Regions from separate parts of the Kitasatospora sp. NPDC057692 genome, predicted to be linked through region 1. Evidence: riboswitches for the same ligand, from Rfam matches in the RefSeq annotation. Region 1 holds a riboswitch; each other region holds the start of a gene.
The links. A riboswitch is a leader RNA that binds a small molecule or an ion and turns the genes downstream of it on or off. The one in region 1 is predicted to bind cyclic di-AMP.
Positions count from the first base shown of each region.

Region 2: it holds a riboswitch for cyclic di-AMP, as region 1 does, so the genes downstream of both, ACFVFS_RS16995 (peptidoglycan DD-metalloendopeptidase family protein) here and ACFVFS_RS18140 (transglycosylase family protein) in region 1, are expected to answer to the same signal.
Region 3: it holds a riboswitch for cyclic di-AMP, as region 1 does, so the genes downstream of both, ACFVFS_RS34805 (M23 family metallopeptidase) here and ACFVFS_RS18140 (transglycosylase family protein) in region 1, are expected to answer to the same signal.

Region 1 covers NZ_JBHVIV010000028.1:75,930-80,373, reverse strand. The annotation lists gene ACFVFS_RS18145 (cytochrome P450) at 1-1,008, shown strand, start outside; cyclic di-AMP (ydaO/yuaA leader) riboswitch at 1,240-1,388, shown strand; gene ACFVFS_RS18140 (transglycosylase family protein) at 1,394-2,323, shown strand; gene eno (phosphopyruvate hydratase) at 2,567-3,853, shown strand; gene ACFVFS_RS18130 (septum formation initiator family protein) at 4,003-4,444, shown strand, end outside.
Region 2 covers NZ_JBHVIV010000026.1:67,742-72,185, forward strand. The annotation lists gene ACFVFS_RS16990 (APC family permease) at 1-744, opposite strand, end outside; gene ACFVFS_RS16995 (peptidoglycan DD-metalloendopeptidase family protein) at 1,162-2,154, opposite strand; cyclic di-AMP (ydaO/yuaA leader) riboswitch at 2,157-2,324, opposite strand; gene ACFVFS_RS17000 (MFS transporter) at 2,535-4,181, shown strand; gene purB (adenylosuccinate lyase) at 4,198-4,444, opposite strand, start outside.
Region 3 covers NZ_JBHVIV010000094.1:23,103-27,546, reverse strand. The annotation lists tRNA gene ACFVFS_RS34825 (tRNA-Ile) at 37-110, shown strand; gene ACFVFS_RS34820 (TetR/AcrR family transcriptional regulator) at 182-751, opposite strand; gene ACFVFS_RS34815 (alpha/beta fold hydrolase) at 796-1,623, opposite strand; gene ACFVFS_RS34810 (YiaA/YiaB family inner membrane protein) at 1,747-2,037, opposite strand; cyclic di-AMP (ydaO/yuaA leader) riboswitch at 2,284-2,452, shown strand; gene ACFVFS_RS34805 (M23 family metallopeptidase) at 2,465-3,334, shown strand; gene ACFVFS_RS34800 (hypothetical protein) at 3,390-4,331, opposite strand; gene ACFVFS_RS34795 (GNAT family N-acetyltransferase) at 4,375-4,444, shown strand, end outside.

The sequences.
Region 1 (4,444 bases):
CTGCTGAACATCGACCCGCCGGACCACACCCGGCTGCGCCGCCTGGTGTCCAAGGCGTTCACCCCGCGCCGGGTGGCGGCCTTCGAGCCGCGGGTGCAGCAGCTGACCGACCGGCTGATCGACGGCTTCGCGGCACGCGGCTCCGCCGACCTCATCCACGAGTTCGCCTTCCCGCTCCCCATCTACGCGATCTGCGACCTGCTCGGGGTGCCGCCCGAGGACCAGGACGACCTGCGGGACTGGGCGGGCGCGATGATCCGCCACCACGGCGGGCAGCGCGGCGGCGTGGGCCGCGCGGTGAAGAAGATCCGCGCCTACCTGCTGGAGCTGATCCACCGCAAGCGGGCGGACCTCGGCGACGACCTGATCTCGGGGCTGATCCGGGCCGGTGACCACGGCGAGCACCTGACCGAGAACGAGGCGGCGGCGATGGCCTTCATCCTGCTGTTCGCCGGCTTCGAGACCACCATCAACCTGATCGGCAACGGGTGTCTCGCCCTGTTCCGGAACCCGGGGCAGCGCCACCTGCTCCAGGAGTCCGTCGGGCGCGGCGAGAGCGCGCTGCTGGAGACCGGCATCGAGGAACTCCTGCGCTACGACGGGCCGGTGGAGCTGGCCACCTGGCGGTTCGCGACCAGCCCGCTGACCATCGGCGGGGTGGAGATCCCGGTCGGCGACCCGGTGCTGGTGGTGCTCGCGGCGGCGGACCGGGACCCGGCGCGGTTCTCCGACGAGAACACCCTGGACCTGGCCCGGGCGGACAATCCGCACCTGGGGTTCGGGCACGGCATCCACTACTGCATCGGCGCGCCGCTGGCGCGGCTGGAGGGGCGGGCCGCGCTGGCCACCCTGCTGACCCGGCTGCCGGACCTGCGGCTCGCCGCCGACCCCGGGGACCTGCGCTGGCGCGGTGGTCTGATCATGCGGGGACTCCGTGAACTTCCGGTGGAATTCACACCGGAGAAAAGGCCCGTCGAGGAGGCTCCGAGCATCCCTTCCGAGGGCTGACGGACCGGCACAACACGCTGACGGGCGCTCTCCGTTGCCCGCCCGACCGGGGTCTGAACCACCCTCAATCCGGACATACCTCCTCGGTTGGTAGGCAATCCATCACATGACGTGATGTCCATGTGATATCGGCGATATGAGCTTGTGATTGCTCTGAAGATCTGTCTAGTCTCCGTGGAGTTCGCAGCTGCGAGCCCCGTCCGCGGAACGCCGAGTCCTGCCCGCCGCGACACGGGACACCGACCAGAACCCTGGGCAGGGGCGGGGGACCCAGGTTTTGCGCCGTCTCCCACGGCTAGGGGTGAAGCCGCCTCCGCGCGGCCGGGCCACCTCCCGGTCCGAACCCGACAGCTCACCTCGCAGGCGTGCGGAGAGGGACCCCTTCATGCTGTTCGTTGGAACCGGTCGTCACCGTCGCCGTACCCAGGCCGAGAAGGCCATCGCCGTCGCCGGTGTCGCAGGCGTCGGACTGGCGATGCCGATCCTGAGCGCCACCGGCGCCTCCGCCGCCCCGGTCTCCACCTGGGACGCGGTCGCCCAGTGCGAGAGCGGCGGCAACTGGAGCATCAACACCGGCAACGGCTTCTACGGCGGCCTCCAGTTCACCTCCAGCACCTGGAAGGCGTACGGCGGCACCGCCTACGCGGCGCAGGCCAACCAGGCCTCGAAGGCCCAGCAGATCTCGGTCGCCGAGAAGGTCCTCGCCTCGCAGGGCCCGGGCGCCTGGCCGGTCTGCTCCAAGAAGGCGGGCCTGAGCAAGGGCGGCGCCCCGGCGGCGGTCGACACCTCGGCGGACGCCAAGCCGGCCGCCCCGAAGCCGCAGGCCCAGCCCCAGCAGCAGACCCCGAAGCCCGCCGCCCCGAAGCCGGCCGCCGCCGCGCCGCAGGCCCAGCCGCAGCAGCAGGCCGCCAAGCCGCAGGCCCGGCAGTACGCGCCGCAGAGCGCCCAGCAGGCTCCGCAGGCGCAGCAGCAGGTCCAGCAGCAGTCCCCGCAGTCCCCGGCCTTCTCCGGCAAGGCCGGCTGGGACGCCGACGCCAAGGTCTTCTGGTACCAGAACAACGGCGCCTGGTACTGGACCAGCCACCAGGGCGTCTACCAGCAGTACGCCGGCCAGCAGGCCGCCCAGGCCGCCCCCGCCGCGCAGCAGCAGCCGGCCGGCCACGGCTACACCGTCCGCTCCGGCGACACCCTCGCCGGGATCGCCACCGCCCAGGGCGTCTCCGGCGGCTGGCAGGCGCTGTACGACGGCAACCGCGGCACCGTCGGCGCCGACCCGAACCTGATCGTCCCGGGCCAGGTCCTGGCCCTCGGCTGACGACCGGTCCGACCGCACGGACGAAGGGGGGCCGATCGGTCCCCCTTCGTCCGCATCCGGACCTCTCCGGTCGGGCAACCAGGTGAACTACCGGTGGGTAGAGCGGCCACACGCTGAGACGGAACCGAGGCCGACGTGGCCCGGACAGCCCGTGCGGTTAGGCTCTGGTCGTAACGACTCCGCAATCGTCCGGCCGACTGCACCCCACCGTCAGCCGAACCTGCTTCCGCTAGGAGATGCCTCGTGCCGTCCATCGATGTCGTCGTCGCCCGTGAGATTCTCGACTCGCGCGGCAACCCCACGGTCGAGGTCGAGGTCGGCCTCGACGACGGCAGCACCGGCCGTGCCGCCGTCCCGTCGGGTGCCTCCACCGGTGCCTTCGAGGCGCTGGAACTCCGCGACGGTGACAAGAACCGCTACTTCGGCAAGGGCGTGGAGAAGGCCGTTCTCGCCGTCATCGAGCAGATCGGCCCCGAGCTGGTCGGCTACGACGCCACCGAGCAGCGCCTGATCGACCAGGCCATGCTGGACCTGGACGCCACCCCGGACAAGTCCTCGCTCGGCGCCAACGCCATCCTGGGCGTCTCGCTGGCCGTCGCGCACGCCGCCTCCGAGGCCAGCGACCTGCCGCTGTTCCGCTACCTGGGCGGCCCGAACGCGCACGTCCTGCCGGTCCCGATGATGAACATCCTCAACGGCGGCTCGCACGCGGACTCCAACGTCGACATCCAGGAGTTCATGATCGCCCCGATCGGCGCGGAGTCCTTCTCCGAGGCCGTCCGCTGGGGCGTCGAGGTCTACCACACCCTCAAGGGCGTGCTGAAGGAGCGCGGTCTGTCGACCGGCCTGGGCGACGAGGGCGGCTTCGCCCCGAACCTGGACTCCAACCGCGAGGCCCTGGACCTCATCGTCGAGGCCATCCAGAAGGCCGGCTACGTGCCGGGCAAGGACGTCGCGCTCGCCCTGGACGTCGCCTCCTCCGAGTTCTACGAGGACGGCGCCTACCAGTTCGAGGGCAAGGCGCTCACCTCCGCCGAGCTCATCGAGTACTACGCCGGCCTGGTCGCCGCCTACCCGCTGGTCTCCATCGAGGACCCGCTGGACGAGTCGGACTGGGACGGTTGGAAGGCCATGACCGAGAAGCTGGGCGACAAGGTCCAGCTGGTCGGCGACGACCTGTTCGTCACCAACCCGGCCCGCCTGGCCCGCGGCATCGAGACCGGCACCGCCAACGCGCTGCTGGTGAAGGTCAACCAGATCGGCTCGCTGACCGAGACCCTGGACGCCGTCGAGCTGGCCCAGCGCAACGGCTACCGCTGCATGATGTCGCACCGCTCCGGCGAGACCGAGGACGTCACCATCGCCGACCTGGCCGTCGCCACCAACTGCGGCCAGATCAAGACCGGCGCCCCGGCCCGCTCCGAGCGCGTCGCCAAGTACAACCAGCTGCTGCGCATCGAGGAGATCCTCGACGACGCCGCCGAGTACGCCGGCCGCGGCGCCTTCCCGCGGTTCAAGCACGAGGGCTGAGCCCGACCGGCGGCGCCCGGCCGGTATCGCCGGACGCCCGGTAGCGCACGCCTGACCGGTGCCCCGCCGTTCACCCCGTAGGGTGGACGGCGGGGCACCGTCGCGACCAGGAGGGGACACCGGAGATGGCAGGCTGGAGGATCCCGGGCTTGGCGGCCCGGCCTCGGTTCACGAGCCGGGCGACCGTCCTCGTGCTGGTGCTCTGCTCCCTGGTGGCGATCCTGGCCTATCCGACGCGGCAGTTCGTCTCGCAGCGCTCGGAGATCTCGGCCCAGCGCGCCCGGGCCGAGCACGCCCGGCAGCAGGTCGAGCAGCTGCGCCGGGAGAAGGCCCGCTGGCAGGACCCGGAGTACGTCAAGGCCCAGGCCCGCACCCGGCTGCACTACGCGATGCCGGGGGAGACCCCGTACATCGCGGTGGACCCGGCGGCCCGGGACGCGGCGAAGTCCGCGCTGGGCGCTCCGCCGCCCGCGGCGGGCCCGGCGGCCGGCCCGGCCAAGGCGGCCCGGCCCTGGTACGCCAGCGTCTGGGACTCCGTCGACGCCGCCGCCGCGCCGATGGCCGCCGCGCCCCCGGCCCCCGCCGCCCCGG
Region 2 (4,444 bases), on a different contig from region 1:
GTCCCGGGACTCCTCGCCGTACATCGCCGTGGACTCGAAGCCGACCCAGGAGCAGAACGCGAAGAACAGCCCCAGCCCGGCGCCGCCCGTCCCCGTCCCCGCCACACCGCGGAAGGCGTTCAGCGGATCGAGCGACCGCGCGGCGATCCCGTCCGGCCCGCCGCCGGTGAACAGCACCGCCAGCGCGACCGCGCCCAGCACGGCGACCTCCAGCACCAGCGCCACCCCGAGCACCCGCGCGGTCAGGTGCAGGTCGAACCAGGCCATCACCGCGATCACCAGCAGCCCGAGCGCCGCGTACCAGCCCCAGGGCACCTCCACCCCCAGCTGCGCCGCGACCAGTCCGCGCAGCGCGTACGCGAAGAAGCCGATCACCGCCGCCTCGAAGACGATGTAGGCGAGCAGGGCCAGCAGTCCCGACGCCATCCCGGGCACCCGGCCCAGCCCGTGCGAGATGTAGCCGTAGAACGCCCCGGCCGCGGTGAGGTGACGGGCCATCGCCACGTAGCCGACCGAGAAGACGGTGAGCACCAGGGTCGCGAAGACGTACGCGGCGGGCGCCCCGGCGCCGTTGCCCTGACCGATGACGATCGGGAGGTTGCCGGTCATCGCGGTGATCGGCGCCGCCGTGGCGACCGCCATGAACACCACGCCCGCCAGCCCGACCGAGTCCGCCTTCAGCCGGTGCACCCCCGCCCCCGGACTCGCCGCGCCCTCGACCGCGTCCCCGCGCTGGATGGCCATCCGGCCCCCTTCACCCGCCGTGGCTGTGCCGCCCGCCGGTCCGGTCGGGCGCTGACTGCCCGACAGCATCGGGGGCGCGGCGAAGGGGCCGCAACGAGGGGTGATCCGGCGTCAGCACCTCGGGGTTGACGCCGCGTTCGAGCGGGACCCGCCCCGTTCGAGGGCGCACGGCGAACGGCGCGCGGTGACCGGCGCACGGCGAACGACGCGCAGTGACGGCGACCGGCGAACGACGGCAGCCGGCCCGGCTCGCGAGGGAGGTCTCGCGAGCCGGGCCGGCCGGACGGGCGTGTCCCGCGCCCGTCGATCCACTGGAGGTACGGCGATCACCCGGTCGAGCGGTCACCCGACATGACCATTCCGGGGGAGTCGTTTCGCCCCGCACCCAGCGGTGGTGGAGAGGATCCGACCGGAGGGTCAGATCGCGACGCCGTGCGCCCGCAGGTAGGCGATCGGGTCGATGTCCGAGCCGTACTCCGAGCCGGTGCGGACCTCGAAGTGCAGGTGCGGGCCGGTCACGTTGCCGGTGGCACCGGAGAGGCCGATCTGCTGGCCGGCGGTGACGGCCTGGCCGACCTTCACGCCGATCGAGGACAGGTGCGCGTACTGGGCGTACTTGCCGTCGGCGAGCTTGATCTCGACCTCGTTGCCGTAGGCGCCGCCGTTGCCGGCCTTCACCACGGTGCCGTTCGCGATGGCGCGCAGCGGGGTGCCGGTGGCCGCGACGAAGTCGGCGCCGGTGTGGTGGCCGGAGGCCCACATCGAGCCGGCCACGCCGTACGCGGTGCCGAGCTTCGGGTTGGCCAGCGGGGCGACGTAGCCGGAGGTGGCGGCGACGACCGGGGTCGCGGTCACCGGGGCGACGACGGGCTGGACGGCGGGCTTGACGGCCGGAGCGGCCGGCTTGGTCGCCGGGGCGGCCGGCTTCGCGGCCGGAGCGGCCGGCTTCGCGGCGGGGGCGGCCGACTTGGTAGCCGGGGCGGCGGGCTTCGCGGCGGGCGCGGCCGGCTTGGTCGCCGGGGCGGCCGGGGCGGCCTTGGTGCCGAGCGCGAGCTGCTGACCCGGGAAGATCAGGTTCGGGTTGGCGCCGACGACCGAGCGGTTGTGCTCGTACAGCGCCTGCCAGCCACCCTCGACGCTCTTCGCGGCGGCGATCTTCGACAGGGTGTCCCCGCCGACGACCTTGTAGCTCTCCTCGGCCGGAGCGGCCGGAGCGGCCGGAGCGGCGGCCGGGGCGGCCTGGGCAGCCGGGGCGGCGGCCGGAGCGGCGGCCTTCGCGGCGGGGACCTCGTGGGCCTGGGCGGTGACGGTGGTCACCAGCGGGAGGGCGAAGGCGGCACCGGTGACAGCGGTGGCGATGCCGATGCGGGCGGCGCGGGGCAGGGCGATACGACGAGCCTGTGCGGGCATGGAAATGTCCTCTCCGACGCCTGCGAGGTGAGCTGTCGGGTTCGGGCTGGAGTTGCCCGGCCGCTCACAATGGCGGCTTCACCCCAAGCCGGACCGCAAGAAGAAATGGGTCCGGCGACTTACCTGTGGGTCCCCCGCTCCTGCCGTACAGAGTTCGTTGCGTACCACCGGGCAGCGGCAGGACTAGGCGTTCCACCCGGTGGCCACCCGGGCTGACGCCGGGCGGTCGCTGAACTAAAACCCATCCGTTCGGGTGAAGCAATGTCGATCTCCGCACCCCGGGACCAAAGTCCGCAATGCCGTGACGCTCCGCAGGAAAGGCATGCACAGTACGTGCACAATCCATTGACGGTGCGCACGTGATCCGCAACCCTGCGCCGATGTCGGAATCAGTACGCACACGATCACTCACGGAGCGGGCATCCTCCGACACACCCCCGGTGACCCTTGTCACGTGGGCCCCACCGGGCTCACCATGGGCCGTGGCCACCTCCGAGGCCGGCACCCTGCGGTTGGGCACCGCGCAGGGTCGCTGGGTACTTCTGGCGACGGTGCTCGGCTCCAGCATGGCGATGCTCGACGGAACCGTCGTCAACGTCGCGCTGCCCCGGATCGGCGCCGACCTCGGCGCCCAACTCGACGCCCTGCAATGGACGCTCAACGCCTATCTGCTCACCCTGGCGGGCCTGATCCTGCTCGGCGGCGCGCTCGGCGACCGGTACGGCCGGCGCCGGGTCTTCCTGCTCGGCGTGGTCTGGTTCGCCGCCGCCTCCGCGGCCTGCGCCGCCGCGCCCACCATCGAGGTGCTGATCATCGCGCGCGCCGTGCAGGGCATCGGCGGCGCGCTGCTCACCCCCGGCTCGCTGGCGATGCTCCAGGCGGTCTTCCACCCGGACGACCGCTCGGCGGCCGTCGGCCTCTGGTCGGGGTTCGGCGGCGTCTCGGCGGCGGTCGGCCCGCTGCTCGGCGGCTGGCTGGTGGACGGGCCCGGCTGGCGCTGGATCTTCCTGCTGAACCTGCCGCTGGCGGCGCTGGTGGTGGCGGTGTCCGCCCGGCACGTGCCGGAGAGCCGGGACGAGTCCGCGACCGGCCGCTTCGACGTGCTGGGCGCGGCGCTGGCCGCCCTGGCGCTGGGCGCCGTCACCTACGCGCTGACCGCCGCCGGGAAGGGCGTGTCCGCCGAGGTCTGGGTCAGCGGGATCGCGGGCCTGCTGCTCGGCGCCGCCTTCGTCGTGGTCGAGCGCCGCACCCCGGAGCCGATGCTGCCGCTCGGCCTCTTCTCCTCCCGGCTGTTCACCGCCGTGAACCTGGTCACCCTCGCCGTCTACGCGGCCTTCAGCGGCGTCTTCTTCCTGCTGGTCGTCCAGCTGCAGATCGTGTCCGGCTTCTCCCCGCTGGTCTCCGGGCTGGCCCTGGTGCCGATCACCGTGATCATGCTGGTGCTGTCCGCCCGGGCCGGCCGGCTGGGCAAGCGGATCGGCCCCCGGCTGCCGCTCACCGTCGGTCCGATGCTCTGCGCGGCGGGCGTGCTGCTGATGCTGCGGATCGGCCCCGGCGCCTCGTACTGGACGGACGTGCTGCCCGCGGTCGCGGTGATGGGCTTCGGCATGGTGCTGCTGGTCGCGCCGCTGACCGCCACCGTGCTGGCGGCGGTGGACGTGCGGCACGCGGGCATCGCCAGCGGGGTCAACAACGCGGCGGCCCGGGCGGCCGGCCTGCTGGCGGTCGCCGCGCTGCCCGCGCTGGCCGGTCTGAGCGGGGACGCCTACCGGGTGCCGGACGCGGTCGACTCCGCCTTCCGCACCGCGATGCTGATCTGCGCCGGGCTGCTGGTGGCCGGCGGGGTGACCGCGCTGGTCGCCGTCCACGGCAATGTGCTGGCCCCGGCGGACGAGCACCCGGTGGCCGAGCCGGACTGCCGCTACACCTGCCCCACCAACGGCCCGCCGCTCGACCCCGGCCACCCCGCCGCCGTCCCGGCGGAGCACGGCGAGGGCCCCGCCGCCTCCTCGGCGACGGGGCCCTGAGAAGCCCGGCGATCCGTCAGAGAATGTCGCCCGGCGCGTACTTGGCGGCCTCAGGGTACGCGGCCGCGACGGCCTCGACCTGGCGGACGACCTCGGCGACCTGCGCACCGGCGGCACCGGTGAACGACAGCCGGTCGGCCAGCAGCGCGTCCAGCGCGGCCCGGTCCAGCGGGATCCGGTCGTCGTTGGCCAGCCGGTCCAGCAGCTCGTTCTCCCGGGCGCCGGCCCGCATCGCGAGCGCGGAGGCGACGGCGTGCTCCTTG
Region 3 (4,444 bases), on a different contig from region 1:
CGACGTTCCGCCGCACCGGCGGGGCGTGCGCGGTACGGGGCTATAGCTCAGACGGTTAGAGCGCTTCCCTGATAAGGAAGAGGCCACAGGTTCAAGTCCTGTTAGCCCCACACCACCGCGAAGGGCCCGGAGCGTTCCCGCTCCGGGCCCTTCGTCGTTCCCCGGCCCCGGCCGGCGCCGCTCAGGGGCGGGGCCAGTCGCGCAGTCCGGCGGTCAGCACGGTGATCATGCGGTCCTGGGTCTCCCCGAGGTCCTCGGCGAGCTGGAAGGCGCCGCCGGTCGACAGCGCGGCGAAGCCGTGGGCCAGCGAGCGGAAGGTGCGGGCGGCGTGGATCGCCTCGGAGCCCTCCAGCCCGTACCCGCGCAGCACCGCGACGATCACCCCGACCAGTCGGCCGGCCGCCGCGGCCAGGTCCTCGTCGGGCTGCGGCGCCTGCGGCAGGGCGGCGTAGCGGTGCGGGTGCTCGGTGGCGTACGCGTGGTACGCCCGCAGGACGGCGGCGACCGCGGCGTCCCCGCTGCGGCCGAGCGCGGCCTCGGCGAGCCGGTCGGCCAGCTCCTCGGTCACCCGGACGGCCACCAGCCGGCGCAGTTCGGTCAGGCCGCCGCTGACGTGCTTGTACAGCGAGGGGGTGGCGACCCCGGCGCGGGCGGCCACGGCGGCCAGGGTGAGGGCCTCCGGGCCCTGCTCGTCGATGAGGGCGAGGGCGTGGCCGACGACCTGCTCGGGGGTCAGTCCGACTCGGGGCACTGCGGGTCTCCTAGCTGAAGGGGGGGCGGGGCCGGCGGGGACGGTCAGGCCAGGTCGGCCAGGAAGGACAGCAGGGCATCGGCGGTGGCCCGCGGGTGGTCGGCCATCGGGTAGTGCCCGGCGCCCTCGATCATCACCTTGCGCGCGTTCAGCGCGGCGGCCTGCCGGTCGGCGACCAGCTCCGGCTTCCCGAAGTCGGGGTCCTTCGAGCCCATCACGACCAGCGCCGGGCAGCGCACGGCGGCGGTCCAGCCGGCGGGCGAGGAGTCGCCGCGCACGTAGCCGCGGGTGGCGGTCTTCCGGCCGGGGGCGCGCATCGCGGCGACCAGCCCGGCCACGTACTCCTCGTGGTCGGCCGGCTTGGGCCCCGGGTAGGCCGCCTTGCGGTGGTAGAGGCCCCAGAACGCGGGCGAGTGCACCAGCAGCGCGCCCATCGCGCCGACCACCAGGCGCTGCAGCGCGCCGGGAGGCACGTTCTCGACGAAGGCGTCCAGCAGGACGACGCCGGCCACCCGCTCGGGGGCGTCCCCGGCGGCCTTGACGACGCTGGCGCCGGTGTACGAGTTGCCCGCCAGCACGGCCCGGTCGATGCCCAGGTGGTCCAGCAGGGCGAGGACGTCGCCGGCGATCGCGGCGGGGGAGTAGTCGTCCCAGAGGATCGAGGACTCCCCGAAGCCGCGCAGGTCCATGGTGATCACCCGGCGGCCGGCCGCGGCCAGCAGCGGGCGCAGGTGCCGGTAGGCGGCCCGGCTGTCGAGCATCCCGGGGAGCAGTACGACGGGGGCGCCCTCGCCGTGGCCGGTGTCGTCGAAGGCGATCCGGCCGCCGGGCAGGTCGAGGTGGCGGGTGGCGGGAGCGGTGGTGCCGTTCATGGGGAGCCTCCTGGGCCGGCGGGATCGTCGGCGAGTGCCGATAGCCATAAAGCTAAGGCTAATAGCCTTAGCCGTCAAGCCGTCGGTGTCGCCCCCGCCGGGGCTGCTCCCGTCCGGGTCCGGTCAGACCCCCTCCACCTTGAACGGGTCGTGCTCGGTCAGCAGCTTGTCGAGCCGCGCCTGGTCGACCCGGGTCACCAGCTCGGAGGTCTCCTGCCGGTCCCGGACCACCTTGGCGAGGGTGAAGGTCGAGGTGATCGTGTAGAGCAGGCCGAGGGCGAGGAACGCCCGGGTCCACGGCTCCACCGGGAGGAAGGCGATCCCGGCGCCGACGGCGGTGCCGGAGAGGGCGAAGGACAGCACGGCCTGGAGGTGGTACGCGGCCGTGGTGCGGGACTGCATCGGTGCGCTCATGGGCGCCAGGATGGCCGCGCCCGGCCCGGTCGCACATGAGTAGGCGTACTCAAGTGAGGGCCCGTTCGTTGACGTCCCGACACGTTCGGTAGTGTCAGATGTCATCAAACGCCCCAAAACGCCCATCGGGCCGCGTGGTGCCCGATCCGTATCCCGTCGTCACCAACGGATGGCTTGGAATCGGGGGGCTCTCGGATTAACGTTTGATAACGCAGCGCGGTCCGCAACGCCGTACCCAGACGGCACCGTGCGCCGTCGCCTAATCCCGCCGGCCGGCCTCCGGGCAGGCCAGGGAGCCGGGGAACCACGTTCCTTGGGGTGAATCGGCCAGGCCCTGGCCAGTCCAGGCCCAGCCGTAGGAGACCTTCCTGCTCCGAACCCGTCAGCTAACCCGGTAGGCGCGAAGGAAGGAAAGGAGCGCGCCTCCGTGGCGTCGACGCACACTCCGGCACACCCGTCCGGTTCCTCGGCCGGCACCCAGCTGCTCGATCACCCGGGCCCCTTCGCCGGGCACGGCCCGTTCGGCGGCCCCGCCGACGAGACCGCCCCGCCGGCGGCGGAGACCAGCCGGCACCGGATGCCCCGTCAGGGCCGCGGCACCGCTCCGCTGCTCGGCGTCACCGCCGTCGCCGCCACCCTGGGCGCCACCGGCTTCGCCTCCGCCACCCCGGCCGCCGCGCCGGCCGTCGAGGCACCCGACGAGCTGCCGGTCGCGCTCTCCGCCGACCCCGGCCTCGCCCTCGCCGCCCGCATCCAGCAGCAGGCGGACAGCCAGCGCACCGCGGCCGAGGAGACCGCCCGCGTCCAGGCCGCCCAGGAGGCCGAGGCCAAGCGGGCCGCCCAGATCGCCCAGCAGGAGCAGGCCAAGCGCGCCGCCGAGGAGGCCGAGAAGGCCAAGCTCGCCGAGATCAAGCTGCCGGTGAAGGACTACCGGCTCTCCGCCCACTACGGCCAGAGCGCCCGCTACTGGGCCCACCTGCACACCGGCCTCGACTTCGCCGCGGACCAGGGCGAGCCCGTCTACGCGGTCGGCCAGGGCACCATCACCTCGGCCGGCTGGGCCGGCGCCTACGGCTACCGGATCGTCGAGACCCTGCCCGACGGCACCGAGATCTGGTACTGCCACCTCTCCTCGATCATCAAGGGCTCCGGCAAGGTCGTCCCCGGCCAGCAGATCGGCAAGGTCGGCGCCACCGGCAACGTCACCGGCGCCCACCTGCACGTCGAGGTCCGCCCCGGCGGCGGCGCCCCCGTCGACCCGGAGAGCTGGTTCGAGCAGCGCGGCGTCACCCCCTGACGCTCCCCGCGGACCACGAGGGCCCCGGCCGCACGGCCGGGGCCCTCGCGCGTCGCTACGCCTCGTCCCCGGGCGTGTCCGGGTACTCGTCCGTGTGCTCGTCCCCGTACTCCTCCGCGTCCGCGTCCGGCTCCAGCGACGCCAGGTAGGCGTCGATCTCCGCCTGCCCCGGCTCCGGCGCCAGCTCCGGGAACCCGTCCACCAGCAGCCGCGGCAGCCCCGGCACCGTCCACGCCCCGGCCAGCTCCAGCGCCACCTCGACCGCGGCCTCCTCGAACGCCCCGAAGTCCCCGGCCAGCTCGTCCGGCATCGGCCGGCCCAGCGCCGTCAGCTCCGCCAGGTTCCGGTAGCTGCGCCGCATCAGCCCCTGCTCCAGCAGCCGCCGCGCGCCGTCGGTGGCCATCCCGACGGCCAGCGGCCGGGCCCCGCCGTCCCAGCCCCCGTCGTCCACCGGGTCCAGCACGCCGTCCGCCTCCAGCGCCGCGAACGCCGCCGAGCGCTCCTCCTGCGGCAGCTCCCGGAACCCCTCCAGCCAGGCCCGCACCGCCGCCTCGTCGCCGGTGTCCACCCCGGCCGCGCGCAGCAGCAGGGTGTACAGCCGGGGCCAGGTCACCAGGTCCGCCCGGCGCAGCAGCCCGGCCGCCAGCTCGCCCTGCCACTCGGCCTCGGCGTGCAGCCGCTCCTGCCGCTTGGCGTTCAGCCGCTTCGCGGCCCGCTGGTGGTCGACCAGCAGCCGCACCGCCGCGCCGTACGCCAGCGGATCCTGTCCCGGCTCCGGCTGGACGTACAGGTGGAGGCGCTCGTACAGCAGGTGCTCCACCGCGGCGGAGGTCAGTTCGGGCCAGCCGTCGTGCATCCTGCCGCCGCCCAGCTCCAGCAGCGCCAGCACCGCCCGCAGCGGGGCCTCGGCGACCGGCTCGCGGCCGTCCGCCTCCGCCCAGGCGAGCAGTTCGGCGGCCTTGGTGCGCGGGGCGAGCCGCAGGTCTTCGTCTTCCATAACCAGGAACCGTAACCGCTGGTCGGCGGTAGGGTCGGGAGCCATGGTTCCCGTCCGACTCACCGGGGCCCGGCTGGCCGTCCGCGAGTTCCACCACACCCCCGAGGACGTGG